DNA from 2 places in the Nocardia arthritidis genome. Region 2 is predicted to be linked to the other one. Evidence: predicted binding sites of a transcription regulator. Region 2 holds the regulator's gene; the other holds the start of a gene.

Region 1 (9,866 bases), 460 kb from region 2:
TTTTTTAGTCGGCGAGCGCCATTCTCGACTGCCACATCGAGACACCCCGGCCAACGGCGTCCGGCCGTCGACACGAACGGCGCACCCAAGTGTGGCGCTCGCCGGCGTCCAAAATAGTTCCGCGTGCAGGAGAAATCGTGTGCGCGGCGGCGATTCGCCGCCGCGAGTCGGGGTGTCGCGATCGGCCCCCCGCAGGGCCGGAGCCTCGGGCGGGTCAGTTGAACTGGCCCGCCTTTCGGCCGTTACCGGCAGGTCCGGCGAAAGCCTGTGCGATGGTGAGCCATCCGGCCGCATCCGGGCCGATCGTCCGCAGTGCCAGATCGTCGCGATGCCTGCGCTGGGTGACCAGCAGGCAGAAATCCACCGCCGGACCGCTCACCCGCTGTTCGGCGTCCTCGGGACCCCAGGTCCATACCCCGCCGTCGGGTGCGGTCAGCTCAACCCGGAATTCCGTTGCCGGAGCGGACTTTCCGTGTACCGAGTAGGCAAAGTTCCTGGTGCGCACGCCGATATGGGCGACGGTGCGCAGTCGCGCCGTCGGGATGCGGTCGACGCCGAGGGCGTCGGCGACATCCTGTCCGTGCGCCCAGGTCTCCATGATGCGGGCGCTGATCATCGAGGCGGTGCTCATCGGCGGGCCGAACCACGGCAGTTTGGTTCCGGCCGGAACCGCGCGCAGCGCCGCGACCAGTCCGGTCCGCCCGGCGCGCCAGCGCGCGAGCAGTTCGGCGGGTGCGGTGGCGGCGGCTTCGTCGGCTCCTTCGTCGACGAAGGTCAGCGCGCGCGGCGCGGCGGCGGCGAGCAGCTCCGCGAAGGCATCGGCGTCGGTGGCCGCGATCGTCGCGACCTCGTCGGTCCAGGCCAGATGGCCGATCTGATGGGCGATGGTCCAGCCGGGCGCCGGTGTCGGGCGGGCCCATTCGCCCGGGTCCAGCGGGGCGACCAGGCGCTCCAGATCCGCGCATTCGGCGGTGAAATCGCTGAGCAGAGCGTCGAGGTCGGCCATTTGATCCCTGTCTTCCCGCGGGCGACGAGCCGAACGCGGCTCGCGGTCCAGCATCGCAATCGGCCGAAAGAAATGCAAGCACGCATGCTTGTTTTACCGGTTCACCAGCCGAAGGCGATCAGGTGCGCCGCCCCGACCGCCAGCCCGAGCACCGCACCGTGCAGGTAGAGCAGCCAGGCATCCTGCTCGACCGAGGCGTAGAACATCTCCATGAACTCCCCCGGGCTCAACTGCTGCAGCTTGCGCGCGGCGAATTCATCGATCTTCTTGGCCTGTTCCAGCGCGAAGGCCTGATCCTCCACCAGACTCGGGGCCAGGCTCACCGCCGCACCCGCCGCACCCACCTTCAGGTTGTCGAACTGGCGCCGCCCGAACGCGGCCCGCACCACCGAGGTGGTCGGCCCGAGCTGACGGTGGATCTCCGCCGAGATGAGCCGCTCCAGCAGCTGAAAAGTCTTGTCCCCGTTGGGGCCTTCCAATAGTTCGGTGGCCAGATTGGGCAGTGTGAGCACCTGGTAGGCCAGGATCTTCGCGAGATCGCTCGCGGCCTGCGGTTGCCGTTTGGCCAGCAGCGCCTGCCGCCACAGATATCGGTAGCGCGGCTGCGGATCGCCCGGTTCGAACACCATCTTGATCGCGATCACGTTCACCAGCACCCCGATCGCCGCCGCACTGGCCAGCACTATGATCCAGCCGGGCAGCCAGCCGAATACCGGAATGCTGTGGTGCACATTCATATACAGCGCGAGCAGCAGGCCGAACGGCGCGCCGAGCAGGCCGACGCGGACCATGAAACGCAGCTCCGGCGCCGCGATGCTGGTGGTGAGATCCTTGAGGATGTCCGGGTTGGCCCGTAGATAGCGGATGACGAAGCTTTTGATGTCGATCAGCTGATCGACATTGTCGCCGAGCGATTGGAAGGCGTTGCGGCACAGCGTCGGCAGCTCCCGCTCCACCCGCTGATAGATGATCTGCTGAATGGTGCGCGGAACACCCCGCCACAGATCCGGATTCTCCCGCAGCATCAGCTCGTTGACCAGCGGCTGTACTTCCTTGCGGGCCAGCACCGCGATGTAGTCGGCGACGGCCTCCAGATCCAGTTCGTGGATGAAATCCTTCGGGTTGCCGATCCGCATCAGCGCCTTGTCCACACAGATGCTGGCCATCTTCTCGGCGCGCGCCGGAATGAAGCCCTGGAAGCCGATCTGCTTGCCGTCGCCGGAGAACGTCGGCAGCACCTGCACCCGGCGCGGCAGGTACGGATACAGCACCGCGAGTCCCGGAATGCGGATGCCGCGGAACCGGACCGGCCAGAACAGCATCAGCACACCGGTCCAGTTGGTCAGCCATCCGGCGAGCGCGCTGAAGACCGGGAAGGTGATCAGATCGACCACCAGCTTCGGCTGGCCGGTCAGCTGCTCCCAATCGATGAGCACACCGGCCGAAAGTGTGGTCATCGCTGGATTCTCCCCTAGTCCGAAACCGACGTGACCGTCGGTATGAGATAGCTGCGGCCCCACATTCTCATTGCCCTCTCCGAGGTGTCAACGCGTCGCGGGCCAGCCGCCCGCGGCGACGAGCCGGTCGACCGGTTCGGTGCCGAGACGCTGCATCCGCTCCAGCAGCCCACGCTGCCCTTCGATCAGTTGGCGATTCGAATAACCCTGTGCCCGAAGGGGTTTGCGGGCGGCGCGCCGGCTGCGACGGGTGATCAGCGTGGCCAGCTGCTCCGGCGTCGCGATACCGCGGGCGGCGGCTATCGGAATCATCGAACGGAACCACTCCCGTTCCCCGCGCAGCACCCAGGCGTATACGGCCGCGAAGAACACGACGTAGACGACCAGCTTGAGCCCGATGCCGAGGTATTCGATGTGCGCGGTATCCGGTGCGTCCCAACCGAAGTGCAGCGCGCACCCCATCGAATAGAAGACCGCGAATACGCCGAGCCTGCGCGTCATCGACCAGTCCCGCCGCGCCACCGCGACGACGATGCCGATACCGGCCAGCGCGGTGAACATCCAGTGCGATGCGATACCCGCGACGAGCCGGACCGCCCCGACCAGGATGGCGGGCGTCGCACCGCCCTGCGCCGAGGTCAAGCCCGCGTTGGCCTCGTAGATCAGATCCTCAACCACTTGGAAGCCGAGCCCGACACAGCCGCCGAGCAGCAGCCCGTGCATCGGCCGGACGAATATCCACCGCCCGAGCCAGGCGACGGTGAATACGCCGATGCCCTTGATGCCCTCCTCGACGATGGTCGCGGAGATCGGCGCCTGCCAGTCGTTGGCGAAATCGTCGCCCGCGATGTTCTGCACCACCCGCATCAGGTGGTCGTTGCCGAACAGTGCGATACCGGGCCCGGCCATCGCGCCCCACAGGAAGCCGAACCGCAGGCCGGTGCGCAGCACATGCCGCGCCCGCAGACTGTCCAGCCGGATGATGACCCAGCCGAAGATCACCAGGGTGGCCAGCGTGAAGGGCAAGCCGACCAGCACCTCCGACGCCGTCAGCGCGAAGACGCCGAGCAACTGCAGCACCAGACCGGCCCAGCCGACGCAGACGATCAGGAAATACACCCAGAACAGCGCCGAACTCGGCTGAAACCACCTCATGACGCCACCTGCACGCTCTGCACGATCGGCAGCAGTTCCGGCAGCCGCGCGCCGCCGCCCGCGAGCGCGATGCTCACCACCAGGTTGTCCTTCCCGATCACCGCGCACACTCCGGATGCGGTGGCGGCCCGGCAGGTGAGCCCGTGGAATCCGGCCGGGTTGCCGATCTCGCCGCCGTCGAATACCGCGTCGAAGGCCTGTAGTCCCAACACTTTTCGCCGCCACTCGAGTGCGGCGGGCAGATCGGTGACGCCATTGGCCACCGTCACCAGCAGTACCGAACCGTCGGGCGCGTCCAGCAGTGCGGTGGTCTGGTCCCCGGTGGGCCTGCGCGACCACCCGTTCACGCCGGTGAAGCCGACCGTATCGGGCGAATCGCCAGGCGCGGTCACCTCGATCCGCTCGGCGCCGACCGGCGTCTGCTTCGTCGGCACGTTCGCCGAGATCACGACGGGTCCGCCGATCAACACCGCAGTCGCCGCGAGCACCAGCCCCGCCTGCCGCCAATCACGCATAACGCCCATCTTGGGGCCGCGCCGTCCAAAGTGCCCGATATGACTCGCGGTGCCGCCTCAGAACATGGAGTTGTCGTCGGCGGCCGTCTCGGGGATCTCCTGTCCGACATCCCAGTGCTCGACGATTCTGCCGTCGGCGATCCGGAAGATGTCCATGATCGCGCTGCCTCGGTCGCCGGGCGCGAACGTCATATGACGTGGTTCACCAGGGAATGACGGTCTCCGCCGGCCCGTCGGCGCCGAGGAATGCTCCGGTCGGTCCGTCGGCGTCCAGCAGGGCCAGCCGCACCGGCACCGCCGCGGCCTGTTCGGCGGTGAGGACGCCGCGGCTGAACGGTGAATCGGCATTGAGGTCGGTCGCCGCCAGGCCTGGATTCGCCGAGTTCACCTTGGCCCCCGAGGCGCGCAGTGCATTGGCGTACAGCACCGTGACGGCGTTCAACGCGGCCTTGGACGAGCTGTAGGCCAGCAGACCCCGCGTGGAGATCGGGTTGTCCGGGTCACTGAGCAGCGTCAGCGACCCGAGTGGGCTGGACATGTTCACGATGCGAGCCGCGGCCGAGCGCCGCAGTAGTGGCAGGAAGGCGTTGGTCACCGTCACGACGCCGAATACATTCGTATCGAAGGCGGTGCGCAGCTGCTCGGCGGTGATCTCGCTGACGGGGATCCCCCACTCCACCACCACGCCCGCATTGTTGACCAGCACATCGAGCCTGCCGAAATCGCCCGCCACCTGCTCGGCGGCCACCCCGACCGACGACGGATCGGTCACATCGAGTCGGAGGACGCGCACATCCAATCCGTCCGCCACCAATTTCTCGGCCGCCGTCGACCCGCGCTCCACATCTCGCGCACCCAGATAAACGGTGAGTCCCGCAGCCGCCAATTGCCGCACGATCTGGTAGCCGATCCCTTTGTTCCCGCCGGTTACCACCGCGATTTTGCCTCGGTTGTCCATCAATTCCTCCTGTCCTCCGCACCAGCCTGGCAGTGCCGATAGGCACCCTGAGGTGCCCATCGAACCTCGGCGGGAGGTGGGTGATTCGCCCTCAGCGAACGTCGGACCAGGTGCGGAACAAACCGGAGGGGAGCGGGGTTGAGTAGGCATCGCTCAACTTTTGCGTACTGAAGAAGGGTCGAAGACGTGACTACACCACAGAACCTGCCGGTGCTGTTCCTGACCGATCCGATCGTGCTGCCGGGCATGGTCGTGCCCATCGAGCTGGACGAGGCCGCGCAGGCCGCGATCGACGCCGCGCGCGCCGCCAAGGAGGGCCAGGTTCTCATCGCGCCTCGGCTCGACGAGGGGTACGCCAGCTACGGCGTCGTCGCCACCATCGAACAGGTCGGCAGGATGCGCGGCGGCGCGCCCGCCGCCGTGCTGAAGGCCGAGCGCCGCGCGAAGATCGGACACGGGGTCACCGGACCCGGCGCCGCCCTCTGGGTCGAGGCCGAACCGGTCGATACACCCGCCCCCGACGGCCGGACCAGGGAACTCGCCGCCGAATACAAGAAGCTGGTGGTCTCGGTGCTGCAGCGCCGCGAGGCGTGGCAGATCATCGACGCGGTCAACCAGCTGACCGATCCGTCGGCCATCGCCGACACCGCGGGCTACGCCAGCTACCTGACGCCGGAACAGAAGCGTGAACTGCTCGAAACCCCGGATGTGGCAAAGCGTTTGACCACGCTGATCGACTGGACCAAGGCGCATATCGCCGAGGCCGAGGTCACCGAGAAGATCAGCGACGAGGTCCGCGAGAACGTGGAGAAGAGCCAGCGCGAATTCCTGTTGCGCCAGCAGCTCAACGCCATTCGCAAGGAACTCGGCGAGGGCGAGCCCGACGGCGCCGACGATTACCGGACCCGCGTCGAGCAGGCCGACCTGCCCGACAATGTCCGTCAGGCCGCGCTGCGCGAGGTGGACCGGCTGGAGCGCTCCAGCGACCAGAGCCCGGAATCCGGTTGGATCCGCACCTGGCTCGATACCGTGCTCGAGCTGCCGTGGAGCGTGAAAACCACCGACTCCACCGATGTTTCGGCCGCGCGGGCGGTGCTGGACGCCGACCACCACGGCCTGGACGAGGTCAAGGACCGGATGGTCGAATACCTGGCCGTGCGCGCCCGGCGGGCCCAGCGCGGCCTGGAGGTGGTGGGCGGTCGCGGCTCCGGCGCGGTGCTGGTGCTGGTCGGCCCGCCCGGTGTCGGCAAGACCTCGCTGGGTGAATCCGTGGCGCGGGCACTCGGCCGCAAGTTCGTTCGCGTCGCACTCGGCGGCGTGCGCGACGAGGCCGAGATCCGGGGTCACCGGCGCACCTATGTCGGTGCGCTGCCGGGCCGGATCGTGCGCGCCATGAAGGAGGCGGGATCGATGAATCCCGTTGTGCTGCTGGACGAGATCGACAAGGTCGGCTCCGATTTCCGCGGCGATCCCGCGGCGGCGCTGCTCGAGGTGCTGGATCCGGCGCAGAACCACACCTTCCGCGACCACTACCTGGATCTGGATCTCGACCTGTCCGATGTGCTGTTCATCGCGACCGCCAACGTCATGGAGACCATCCCCGGCCCGCTGCTGGACCGGATGGAGCTGATCACCGTGGACGGCTACACCGAGGCCGACAAGGTGGCCATCGCCCGCGACTTCCTGGTGCCGCGGCAGTTGGAGCGCAATGCCCTTACCGCCGAGGAGGTTTCGATCACCGAGGCGGCGCTGCGCGAGATCGCCGCGAACTACACCAGGGAAGCCGGTGTGCGGCAGATGGAGCGGCTGATAGCGAAGGCGCTGCGCAAGGCGGCCACCCGGCTGTCCGAGGGGCCGACGAAGGTCGACCTGGGCTACGACGCAGATCTGGGCTACGACCTGCCGAAGGTCGAATCCGGCTCGGCCGCAAGGCAACTGGAGATCGACGTGGCCGATCTGAAGGATTACCTCGGCCGTCCGCGGTTCACCCCGGATTCGGTGGAACGCACCGCGGTGCCCGGCGTCGCGACCGGCCTCGCGGTGACCGGCGCGGGCGGCGACGTCCTCTACATCGAGGCCAACGCCGCCGAGGGTGAGCGCTCGCTGACCCTGACCGGCCAGTTGGGCGACGTCATGAAGGAATCGGCGCAGATCGCGCTGACCTACGTGCGCTCACACCTGGAGGAGATCGGGATCGAACCGAAGGTGCTCGATCGCAATATCCACATCCACTTCCCGGCGGGCGCGGTGCCGAAGGACGGTCCGTCCGCGGGCGTCACCATGGTCACCGCCCTGGTGTCGCTGGCGCTGGGCAGGCAGGTGCGCGCGGATGTCGGCATGACCGGTGAGGTCACGCTGAACGGCCGGGTGCTGCCGATCGGCGGGGTGCAGCAGAAACTGCTCGCCGCCCAGCGCGCCGGGTTGAAGACCGTGTTCATCCCGGCCCGCAACGAGCCGGATCTGGACGAGGTCCCGGCGGATGTGCTTGCCGCACTGGATGTCCGGCCGGTCGCCGATGTGGCCGAGATCCTGGCGTACGCCATCGAGCCGGTGGCCGAACCGGCACTGGACGGTCCCGCCTTCGCGGCGACCGCCTGATCGGATCGCGAACGAGCCGTGCGTTGTCCTCGGACACGCACGGCTCGTTTGTTTATCCGCGTCTTGCTCGGCGTGGAGCGGACCGGGCCGGCAGGCCGACACCGCGATGCAAGAGTCGTGCAAGCGTCCGTACCGAAACTTGGCCCATGACAACAACCGAACGTGTCCCGGTGCTCGTGGTCGGGGGCGGCCTGGTCGGTATCTCGACCGCACTGTTCCTCGAATATCACGGCATCCCTTATCTTCTCGTCGAACGCAGGAACTCCGTGTCGGCGTTGCCCCGCGCCCGCGGCGTACACACCAGGACCAGCGAGATGTTCCGGCAGGTCGGTGTCGAGCGGCAGGTCGAGCAGGTTTCCGCGGGCGTGGTCAAGGCGGGCTCCTTCGGCGGAGCGAGCCGTGGCGCGACCCTGACCACCGCGACTCAGCTGGATCTCGGGCACCTGCGCCACGGCGTCGCGGGCGGCGTGGCGAGTCCGTCCAAGTTTTGCTTCGCCCCACAGGTGTCGCTCGAACCGGCGTTGGTCGAAACGGCCCGGGCCCGCGGTGGCGATCTGCGCTTCGGTACCGAGTTGATCGAATTCGATGCGGACACCACCGGTGTCACGGCCCGCGTGCGAGATGCCAAGGGCAAGAGGATCATTCGCGCCGATTACCTTATCGCCGCCGACGGCGCGAGCAGTCCGGTCCGGCAGACGCTCGGCATCGGCGGCTGGACGGTGGCGCCGACCGAGCATTACATCAATACCTTCGCGCGGGTCGACCTCACCGCGGTGCTCGGCGGAAAAACCTTCAGCCAGTGCGAAATTCGCAATGACACTGTGCGCTGCCTGGTGCTGGCGAAGAACAACACCGATGAATGGTCGTTCCATCTCGAATACGATCCAGATCGGGAAAGCATCGCCGACTACCCGGACACGCGCTGCGTCGAATTGATCCGCGCAGCCGTCGGCATCCCCGATATTCCAGTCGATGTTCTCGGCAAAGCGGCTTGGGACACTGGCGTTTTCGTCGCCGACGAATACCGCCGCGGCCGTATCTTCCTCGTGGGTGACGCGGCCCACCGGCACGCGCCGTGGGGCGGTTTCGGCGCGAACACCGGTATCGCCGACGCGCACAATCTGGTGTGGAAGCTCGCGGCCGTATGGTCCGGTGTCGCCGAGGACGCGCTGTTGGACAGCTACCAGACCGAACGCCGACCCCGTGCCGTCGTCGCCGTTGAACAGACAATGCGGAATGTGGATTTCGATGCCCGCTACGGCATCCGGACCGCTGACAATGCCGAAGCCTTCGCCGGGAAGCTGGATTTCGGCACCGTGCTGATGAAATACCGATACGAATCCACGGCCCTGTTCGGCGGCGAATCCGCCGGGCACGTCCCGGAATTGACCGGCCAGGTCGGCACCAGGGTGCCGCATATGTGGATCGACGCCGACGAGCAGGTCTCCACCGTCGACCTGCCCGGCCCCGGTTTCGGTCTGCTCATCGTGGGCACCTCGGCGCGCTGGCGCGATGCGGCGGCAAAAGCCCAGCGCGACACCGGAATCGACATCACCGTCGACGCGCTGCCCGCCGCGGAGTGGTCGGCGTGCACCGGGCTGCCGGAGGGCGGTGCGCTGCTGGTGCGCCCGGATATGTATGTCGCGGCGCGCTCGGACGCGGGTCTGGATCCGGCATCGCTCACCGAGGTGGTGCGCCGGATCACCGGCCGGGTCACCGCGGCCGATTACGCGGAGTCCGCGTGATCGTCGTGAGTTGTTGCCGCCGTTCGTGATCCGGCCACCGGCCGGTTATCAGGCCACCGGACGCGGGCGGCGCAGCAGCCACGCCCAGAACGACCGGCGCGGCGGGCGGGGATAGCGGGCCAGCACCGAACCCGAACCGACCTGGCCCTCGAATCGCAGCAGCGGCGCACCCGGCTGCCGCGGTTCGGTCACCTTGCTCTGCAGGTCGCCGCTGCGGACCTCGATTCGATCGAACTCGACCTGCCAGCCGCGCGGCATGATCAGCTGCACATGGCCCGACCCCACCTGGACCCGTACCGTCACCTCGGTGTGCGGGCAGAACGCCTCCGTGAAATCGAGTTTTATCGAGCCGGAACGGACTTCGAGGGTGATCTCGGACGGGACGATCCAGTTGCCGACCTTCTCCCGCGATCCGCTCCCGGTGCGCAGCTC
Region 2 (9,866 bases):
CTCGCCCGCAATTCCCTCGAATCCGTACGGGGAGATCGAATTCCACGTCCGCAAGGTGCGCGGCGGCTGGGTCAGCCCGGCCATCGTCAACGAGACCAGGGTCGGTGACCGGTGGCAGATCGCCGGCCCGCTCGGCGGCCTGCACGTCGACCGGGACAGCGGCCGCGACGTGCTGCTGATCGGTGCGGGCACCGGAATAGCGCCACTACGCGCGCAGCTGATCGAGATGGGCCAGCGCGGCATCAATCCGCGGGTGCACTTCTTCATCGGCGGCCGCTACCCGTGCGATCTGTACGACGTGGAGAACATGTGGCAGCTCTCGCAAAGCAATCCGTGGCTCACCGTCGTTCCGGTCTGCGAACAGAAGACCAATCCGTGGTGGTATCCGCATCCGCCCGCCGACGCACCGTACGGCATGCATCGACGGCTGATCGGTAATCTCGGCGCCGTGGTTGCGAGCTTCGGCGCATGGGCGGACCGGCAGATCCAGATCGCCGGTTCGGCCAGGATGATCGCCGACACCCGCCGCGCGCTCATCGCGGTCGGCACCCCGGAGCAGAACATCAGCTGCGATCCGGTGTGAGGTAGTCGCATCCGACGATTCACGCGAGTACGAAGAGTTCTCGCGCCATTGGCGCGACAAGATTGGATACGGCAAATATGGATATCAACCCGGGCGCGCTCGGCAACGGGCTGCATCGGGAGCCCGAATGGACCGCCACCGTCGTCGGTCATCACCGGCTGCGCCACGATCTCGCGGTGATCCGGCTGATCGGTGAATTCGTTCCGTTCACCGCGGGGCAGTCGGTCGAGGTGCAGGTGCCGCAGCTGCCGGGGATGCGGCGGCGCTACTCCCCCGCGTTGCCACCGTCGCTGGACGGCAAGCTGGAGTTCCACGTACGCACGGTGCCGGGCGGCTGGTGCAGCGGTTCCATCGTTGCCGACACCAAACCGGGCGATGAGTGGCGAATCTCCGCTCCCCTGGGCACTTTCATGATCGATCCGGCGGGTCCGGACGTGGTGATGGTCGCGGGCGGCACCGGTCTGGCGCCGATGCGTTCGCAGATCCTGGAATTGGCCCGTAAGCCGGAGCCGCCGCGCACCTATCTCTTCGTCGGCGGCCGCTCACCGCGCGATCTGTACGCCGAGGACATGCTGGTGCTGCTGGCCGACGAATTACCTTGGCTCACCGTGATTCCCGTGGTGGACAGCCCGGAGGATCCCGGCTGGGCCGATGAATGGTACGAACAGGCGCGGGTGGACATCGGCTTCCAGGAAGACGACCTACTGGTCGGAACGCTCGCCGATGTCGTTGCCTCCCATGGGGCTTTCGACGATCACCAGGTGTTCGTCTGCGGTTCGCCCGCGATGACGCGGGCCACCGTCGACCGCTTGGTCGCCGCCGGAACGCCCCCCGAACTCATTCAGTTCGAAGGGATTTGACCGCAGCACCGCTCAGAACAGCGGATCGTGCCGGATGTTCTTGGTCTGCGTGCCCGCGGCCATCAGCCGGAACTTGGTGGTCTGCACCATGGATGGCGCGCCGACGATCTGCACGTCACGATCGGTCCACGGCCCGTGTGCGGCGACCACCTTGCCGATCTGACCGATGACGCGCGGTTCGAGACCGGGCAGTTCGGGCTCCGGCTCACCGGAATCCAGGTACCACCAAGGGTTTTCGTCGCTCTCGGCGATCGGGGTGACGGTGAGCCACTTGTTGGCGACGGCGAGCTGGCTCAGCACCGGTAAGTCGTAGAGGTCGCACGGATGGTGCCCGCCGACGAATAGATGGACGCGAGGGTTGGTGCGGCGCTGGGCCATTGCCATCAGCTGGGCCCGCAGCGGGGCGATGCCGGTGCCGCAGCCGACCATCAGCATCTTGCGTTTGGTGTTGCGCGGCACGCCGAGTCCGCCGAGCGGCGAGCCGAGCAGCCACTGATCGCCGACGGCGGTGTGGCCGACGATGGCCGGGCTGACCCAACCGCCCAGCACGCTGCGAATGTGGAATTCGATCTCCCCGTTGGCATTTGCGGGCACCGCGGGGGAAAGGTAGCGCCACATTCGCGGGCGGGCCGGAACCTGCACGCTCATGTACTGCCCGGCGGCGTATTGCATGGGCTGATCGAGCTGCAGGCGCACGATGGTGAGATTACGTAGCACGTCGCGGCGTTCGACGACGGTGCCGGACCAGACGGGCGGCGTCGTCTCCTTTTCGGCGGCGCCGATCATGGTGTCGGCGATGACCTTCAGGCCCTCGTCCCAGCCCGCGTCCACCTCGTCGGTCCACATCTCACTGTCGGCAAACCCGCGCAGCGCGGCCTTCAGCGAGGCGCCGACGGCGACGTAATGTTCCGGCTGCACACCGTATTTGCGGTGGTCGCGCCCGAGCTGGGCAAGGAATGGCAACAGCTTGTCGGGTTCCTCGAGGCGGTCGAGCGCGTACATGATCGCCTTGACCAGGCGGTCGCGCTGGGCATCCATTGATGCGGGGAAGAATTCACGAACATGGGGGTAGTCGGTGAACAAGATCGCGTAGAACGATCTCGCCAACTTCTCCGGCCCCCCTTCCTCCGCAGCAACCGCCTTGAACGTGGTTCGAATCAAAGCGACAGTCCGCGAATCCATTTGTGTCACAACCCCATTTCGCACTCGAACACACCCGTGCCGGCGAGTGAGGGTGCTGCGGGACACTCGACAGCAGCCGTTGCCGAGAAGTGTAGGTGAGGTTAGCCAGCAACGGAATCCTTCGTTTAAACAACACCGGTGTAATTCCGTTCAACCAAGGTTCCCGCGCGCAAATCCGGCTTGAAACAAACTGCAAGACCGCTATGCCACAAGGAAATCGGTCGAGTGCACACCGAATTTGCCTGCCCCGATTTGCAAGATTCATCCCGATTCGTGATCGCGGAGCGATCGGGTGGCAACTTCAGCGGCGCAATGGTTTTCACGGCCGTACCGAATGCCACACCGCACGCCTCCCCAACCACGTCAGAATCCGAATAGCAAACGAGTCACACAATCGGTGATGGACGGTTGATCGAATTCCAGCTTACCGTCAGCTAATTCGCTTCTAAAACGATTCAATCGGGCAATAGGGCAACAACCGGACATCGATTTGCCAGCTTGCCACCGATGTTTGCTGATCGGTTCCGGAAGCGATTGCGGCGCATTGCCGAACGATCATGTGTCAGATCGGAAAACGACAAGCGGGCCGCGGAATTCCGGTCACCGAGTGGTGAAACCGGCTCCGCGGCCCGCTCGTTCGGTCGTTACGAACGCCGATTACGTGGCTGCCACACCACCAGCGCGGTACTGCGCTGCTGCGGAACGAGATCCGGACGGTAGCCCGCCCGCAGCCGTTCCAGTTCCGCCCGCGTCTCGACGAGCTGCTGCTGCAGCGCCTCCACCTGATTGGTGAGCTCGATGATGCGCTTGATGCCCGCCAGGTTGACGCCCTCGTCCTGGGACAGCCGCTGCACCTCGCGCAGCAACTCGACGTCCCTGGCCGAATAGCGCCGCCCGCCGCCCGAAGTACGTTGTGGCGTAACCAGACCGAGTCGGTCATAGGTGCGCAGTGTCTGCGCGTGCATGCCCGCCAGTTGGGCCGCGACCGAGATCATGAAGAACTCGGTCCGCGAACCGCCGCTCGCCTGCTTCGGATCAGTGGACATCACGCACCTGCCCATCCCGCACGTGGATCGAAACCGCTGGCCTTCTCCGCCTCCGCATAGCGCTTCAGCGCCTCGCTCGCATCGTTGTCCAGCTTCTGCGGCACCGCAACCTTCACGGTGACCAACAGGTCACCCGCGCCGCCGCCGCGCTTGGGCACGCCGCGGCCGCGCACTCGAAGGATCCGGCCGTCGGCGGTGCCCGGCGGCACCTTGACCCCGACCCTACCCTCCAGGGTAGGCACGGAAACCGTTGTGCCGAGCACCAATTCGCTGTAGCTCACCGGCAGCACCAGGGTCAGGTCGTCGCCGTTGCGGCCGAAAACCTTGTCCTGGCTGACGTGCACGGTGACATACAGGTCGCCCGACGGCGCGCCCCGCAACCCGGCCTCACCCTGCCCGGCCAGCCGAATCCGTTGCCCGTCACCGACACCCGGCGGAATCCGGACGGTGATGGTGCGGGTGCGGTTCTGGATACCGCTGCCGTGGCAGTCGACGCACGGGTCGTCGATGATCGAGCCGGTGCCCCGGCATTCGTCGCACGGCTCACTGAATCCGAACGCGCCCTGGTTGCGGCTGATCACGCCGGTTCCGTTGCAGATGGGGCAAACTCGGGGACTGGTCCCCGGTTTGGCCCCGCTGCCGTGACAGGTGGTGCACGGCGACGGACTCGTCATCCGCAGCGGAACGGTGACACCCTGTGCGGCCTCGCGGAAACCGAGCGTCGTCTCGGTCTCCACATCGGCCCCGCGCCGCGGCCTGCTCGACGTCCGGGTGCCGCCGCGGTTGAAGAGGCCGCCTAGTAGATCGCCGAGGCCGCCGTCACCCGCGCCCGCATTGCCGAAGATGTCACCGATATTGAAATCGCTGGAGAATCCGCCGCCCGCGCCCGGCGTGAAACCGCCGCCGCGCGGATACCCGCCGGCGAAAAGCCTGCGGGTCTCGTCGTATTCCTTGCGCTTGGCCGGATCCGACAGCACGGCATGCGCCTCGCTGACGGTCTTGAAGCGCTCCTCGGCCTTGGTGTCACCCGGATTCGCGTCCGGGTGCAGATCGCGGGCCAGCTTGCGGTAGGCCTTTTTGATCTCGTCCTGGGAGGCGCTGGAGGAGACACCCAGCTCCTTGTAGAAGTCCTTTTCGATCCACTCCCGCTGACTCACCGAGTATCTCCTCCTCCCGCAGACTTATTGGTTTTGTACGTCGGCATCGTCGGATGCCTCTGTCTCTGTGGTGGCCGAAGCGAGATCGGCCACGCCATCGGTTACCCCGACGAGCGCGTGGCGAAGCACGCGATCGCCGAACCGATAGCCCTTGCGCATGACGACACCGATCACCGGATCGTGCCCGGAACCCTCGTGCTGCACGGCCTCGTGCAGCGTCGGATCGAAAGGCTCACCCTCGGAACCGAATTCCTCCAGACCCTGCTTCTGCAGGGCGGCGGCCAGCTTGTCGGCCACACCCTTCAGCGGGCCGGACTCCAGGTCGCCGTGTGCGCGCGCCCGGTCGAGATCGTCGAGCACACCGAGCAATTCGCCAACGACGGCGGCCTTGGCCGAATCGATCGCGGCCTTGCGGTCGCGCTCGACGCGGCGCCGGTAGTTCGCGTACTCGGCGGTCAGCCGCTGCAGATCAGCGGTGCGCTCGGCGAGTTCGACGCTGATGGTGTCGGCGAGGACATCGCCCTCGGGCCCGTCGGCGGAACCATTGTCCGCCAACGGTTCCCGAACGTCACCGGTCTCCGGGTCAATCTTTCGATTGTCGACGATGGTGATCGGCTCCTGTTCGGAGTTGTCCTGTGTCACTTCTTCTCCGTGTCGACCGGCTCGTCAACAACCTCGGCATCCACGACCTGATCATCGGCCGCCGCGCTCGACGCGCCGTTACCCGACGCGGCCGACTCCTGCGCCGAGGCCTCGTAGATGGCCTGGCCCAGCGCCTGCGACTCGGTCGCCAGCTTCTCCACCGCGGACTTCACCTTGGCGATATCGGTGCCCTTCAGCGCCTCGTTGGCCTCGGCGATGGCCGCCTCGACCTTGGACTTGACGTCCGCGGGCACCTTGTCCTCGTTCTCCTTGATGAACTTCTCGGTCTGGTGCACCAGCGACTCGGCCTGGTTGCGGGTCTCCGCCTCCTCGCGCCGCGCCTTGTCCTCGGCCGCGTGCTGCTCCGCGTCCTTGACCATCCGGTCGATCTCCTCCTTGGACAGGCCGGAGCCGTCCTGGATCTTGATCGTGTTCTCCTTGCCGGTGCCCTTGTCCTTCGCGGTCACGTGCACGATGCCGTTGGCGTCGATGTCGAAGGTGACCTCGATCTGCGGCACGCCGCGCGGGGCCGGCGGGATGCCGGTCAGCTCGAAGGAGCCGAGCAGCTTGTTGTGCGAGGCGATTTCGCGCTCACCCTGGAACACCTGGATCTGCACCGACGGCTGGTTGTCATCGGCCGTGGTGAAGGTCTCCGAACGCTTGGTCGGAATGGTGGTGTTGCGCTCGATGAGCTTGGTCATCACGCCGCCCTTGGTCTCGATGCCCAGCGACAGCGGGGTCACATCGAGCAGCAGGACGTCCTTGACCTCACCCTTGAGCACACCGGCCTGCAGCGCGGCGCCGACGGCGACGACCTCGTCCGGGTTGACGCCCTTGTTGGGCTCCTTGCCGCCGGTCAGCTCGCGCACCAGATCGGTGACGGCGGGCATGCGGGTCGAACCACCGACCAGCACAACGTGATCGATATCGGACACCTTGATGCCCGCGTCCTTGATCACCGACTGGAACGGCGCACGGGTGCGGTCCAGCAGATCGGAGGTGATCTTCTGGAACTCCGCGCGGGTGAGCTGCTCGTCGAGGAACAGCGGGTTCTTGTCCGCGTCGACGGTGATGTAGGGCAGGTTGATCGAGGTGCTCTGGCTGGAGCTCAGCTCGATCTTGGCCTTCTCGGCGGCCTCGCGCAGCCGCTGCATCGCCATCTTGTCCTTGGTCAGGTCGATGCCGCTGGTGCCCTTGAACTTGTCGACCAGCCACTGCACGACCCGCTCGTCCCAGTCGTCACCACCGAGGTGGTTGTCACCGGAGGTGGCGCGGACCTCGACGACGCCCTCGCCGATTTCCAGCAGCGAGACGTCGAAGGTGCCGCCACCGAGGTCGAAGACCAGGATGGTCTGCTCCTTGTCGCCCTTGTCCAGGCCGTAGGCGAGCGCCGCCGCGGTGGGCTCGTTGACGATGCGCAGCACGTTCAGGCCGGCGATCTGGCCCGCTTCCTTGGTGGCCTGCCGCTGGGCGTCCTCGAAGTACGCGGGCACGGTGATGACCGCGTCGGTGATCTCCTCACCGAGGTAGGCCTCCGCGTCGCGCTTCAGCTTCATCAGCACGCGCGCGGAAATCTCCTGCGGTGTGTACTTCTTGCCGTCGATGTCGACGTTCCAGTCCGTGCCGATGTGCCGCTTGACCGAGCGGATGGTGCGGTCGACATTGGTGACCGCCTGGTTCTTGGCCGGCTGTCCGACCAGAACCTCACCGTTCTTCGCGAAGGCGACGATCGACGGGGTGGTGCGCGATCCCTCCGAGTTGGCGACTACGACCGGCTCGCCGCCTTCGAGAACGGCGACGACCGAGTTCGTGGTCCCGAGGTCGATTCCGACCGCACGAGCCATGGTTCCTCCTAGTTGACGTAAAACAATCTGTGGTGGTGCCGGACGATTCGCGGTGTCCGCCGCGAAAGGCCCGTCAGCGACTTCGCAGTCGCGAGACCCAGCCCCGATACCCCAGGCCCCCGGTAACCCGGGATTCGCCTCGGCACCCTCATAGAGCACGGTCTCAGCAACGCTGAGCGTGGTCGGCTCAATCCTGCCCCTCCCGAGGGCCGGGAGTCAACTGGAACTTGAGTCGATCGCGCTCAACCTTGTCGAAAGACTCAACGGCCGGTATCCGCGAATAATTCCCAGACCCGGCAACTTCCTAAATTTGACCTACAGGTACAAAACACTAGAGTCAACGGCATGGGCAGGCCCAAGCAGTTCGACCCCGACGCCGCCGTCGAGCGGGCCATGGAGGTCTTCTGGCGCAAGGGCTACGCCGCGACAACACCGCAGGATCTGGTCGATGCGCTCGGTATCGGCAAGGGCAGCCTCTATCACGCGTTCGGCAGCAAGCACGCGCTGTTCGAGCGGGCGCTGCGGCGGTATCGCGAGGCGCAGGCGACCACACTCACCGACCTGCTGGAACAACCGGGACCCGCCAAGGAGAAGCTGTGCACCGCACTGCGATTCATCGCCGAGGACACTCTCGCCGATCCGGATCGCCGAGGCTGCCTCGCGGTCAATACCGCTGCGGCGCTGGGCAATACGGATGATGCCGCGGCCGAGCAGGTACGCCGGATGTTCGACCGCACGGAAGCGGCCTTCCGGTCTGTGATCGAGGAGGGGCAGCGGGCGGGCGAGATCGATCGCACGCGCGACGCCGCGGATCTGGCCAGTTTGCTGCTCAATACCGTTGTGGGACTCCAGGTTCTGTCGAAAACCGCGCAGGGGCCCGAGCGGTTGAACCGGGTTGTCGACGGGGCGCTCGCCACGATCTGAACACCCGACGCTGATTAGCGCAGCGTCGCTATTTGTTCGAGGAAAGAAGGAATTTCATGGACCTCAGGCTGAGCGGCAAGACCGCATTGGTCACCGGCGCGAGCAAGGGCGTCGGGCTGGCCACCGTGCGCAGGCTGACCGCCGAGGGCGTGCGGGTGGCAGGCGCCGCGCGCACCATCACCCCAGCACTGAAAGATACCGGCGCGGTGGCGATTTCGGTCGATCTGAGCACGCAGGACGGTCCGGCCGCGATGGTCGAGCAGGCCGTCGCCGAACTCGGCGGCATCGATCTGCTGGTCAACAATGCGGGCGGTGGCAGCAGCGCGGACGCGGGCATCGGCATGGGCGGCTTCGCCGAACTCGACGACGCGCACTGGCAGCGCACCTTCGACCTCAACCTCTACGCCGCGGTCCGCACCACCCGGGCCGCGCTGCCGAGCCTGCTGGAACGCACCGGAGAATCGGGCGGCTCGGCGGTGGTGAACGTATCCTCCATCGGCGCCTGGCTGCCCGCGGGGCCGCCGTTGGCGTACAACGTCGCCAAGGCCGCGCTCACCGCGTTCAGCAGGGGCATCGCAGAAGAGCTCGGCCCGCAAGGCATTCGGGTCACCACAGTGTCGCCCGGACCGATCCGCACCGATATCTGGGAGTCGGCCGACGGCTACGGCGGCCATCTCGCCGCGGCCGCGCAAATCGAGCACGAGCAGTTCCTCGAACAGGTTCCGGCGATCATGCGCATGATCACCGGGCGCATCGCCGAACCCGACGAGGTTGCCGCGCTCATCACCTTCCTACTGTCGGATGTCGCGGCCAGCATCGCCGGATCCGATCACCTGATCGACGGCGGAGTGGTCAAAACGGTCTGAAATCTCCGACCACGGTCCGATGCTCCCCGGTCTGTTCCGGACCTACCATCGGCGCAAAGTCGCCTATGCCAGTGGGGGTTTCCATGACCATCGGGGTTTCGACACGGACGCGCATCTGGCTACGGTGGGTGGCCTACCACGCCGCCCCGCGCGCATTTCTCGCGATGCGAGCGCGGCAGGGCGACCCACTCGCCCGAATCATGGTGGGCCGCAACCGCTGCGCCGAGCTTTATCCGATGATCGAACGGGTCCGGGCCGACGGCAGGCTGGTCCGGACCCGGTACTTCACCGTGACGGCGGACCACGAGCTGTGCCGGACCATATTGCGGGACAACAGATTCGGCGTGCTCACCCCGGAAAATATGGATATGGGGCGGCCGATCCGCTGGATTCTGACGAAAACCGATCCGGGGCTGCCGAATCCGGTGGAGCCGCCCGCCATGGTCGCGGTCGATCCGCCCGAGCACACCCGATACCGGCGCCCGTTCACGAGCGCGTTCACCCCGCGCGCCATCGCGAAACTGAATGATCGCATCGTCGAGGTCACCGATCAGCTGCTCGACCAGCTGGCCGAGCGGCCCCGGCCGGATCTGATCGCCGATTTCGCCTGCCGGCTACCGGTCGCCATAATCGCCGAAATCCTCGGTGTGCCAGACGAAGATCACGACATGCTGCTGTCCTGGGGGCACAGCGGCGCACCGCTGCTCGACCTCGGACTCAGCTGGCGGACCTACCGCGAAGCGATCGCGATACTGGTCGACG

The links. The regulator HspR, encoded in region 2, represses chaperone genes until heat shock. The targets are predictions, from matches to a motif close to ANNTGAGTNNNNNNNACTCANNT.
Region 1: a site for HspR is predicted at 5,228-5,250, ahead of lon (endopeptidase La). Genes of this name have one in related genera too.

Annotation. Positions count from the first base shown of each region.
Region 1 is NZ_CP046172.1:9,931,478-9,941,343, reverse strand. It holds gene F5544_RS45430 (TIGR03084 family metal-binding protein) at 215-1,006, opposite strand; gene F5544_RS45425 (hypothetical protein) at 1,108-2,463, opposite strand; gene F5544_RS45420 (PrsW family intramembrane metalloprotease) at 2,551-3,618, opposite strand; gene F5544_RS45415 (hypothetical protein) at 3,615-4,133, opposite strand; gene F5544_RS47260 (nuclear transport factor 2 family protein) at 4,191-4,325, opposite strand; gene F5544_RS45410 (SDR family oxidoreductase) at 4,336-5,091, opposite strand; gene lon (endopeptidase La) at 5,278-7,689, shown strand; gene F5544_RS45400 (FAD-dependent monooxygenase) at 7,836-9,434, shown strand; gene F5544_RS45395 (DUF1707 SHOCT-like domain-containing protein) at 9,483-9,866, opposite strand, start outside.
Region 2 is NZ_CP046172.1:9,471,090-9,480,955, forward strand. It holds gene F5544_RS43110 (FAD-binding oxidoreductase) at 1-583, shown strand, start outside; gene F5544_RS43115 (FAD-binding oxidoreductase) at 661-1,443, shown strand; gene F5544_RS43120 (FAD-binding oxidoreductase) at 1,456-2,625, opposite strand; gene F5544_RS43125 (heat shock protein transcriptional repressor HspR) at 3,270-3,671, opposite strand; gene dnaJ (molecular chaperone DnaJ) at 3,671-4,828, opposite strand; gene grpE (nucleotide exchange factor GrpE) at 4,853-5,470, opposite strand; gene dnaK (molecular chaperone DnaK) at 5,467-7,314, opposite strand; gene F5544_RS43145 (TetR/AcrR family transcriptional regulator) at 7,660-8,238, shown strand; gene F5544_RS43150 (oxidoreductase) at 8,295-9,104, shown strand; gene F5544_RS43155 (cytochrome P450) at 9,188-9,866, shown strand, end outside.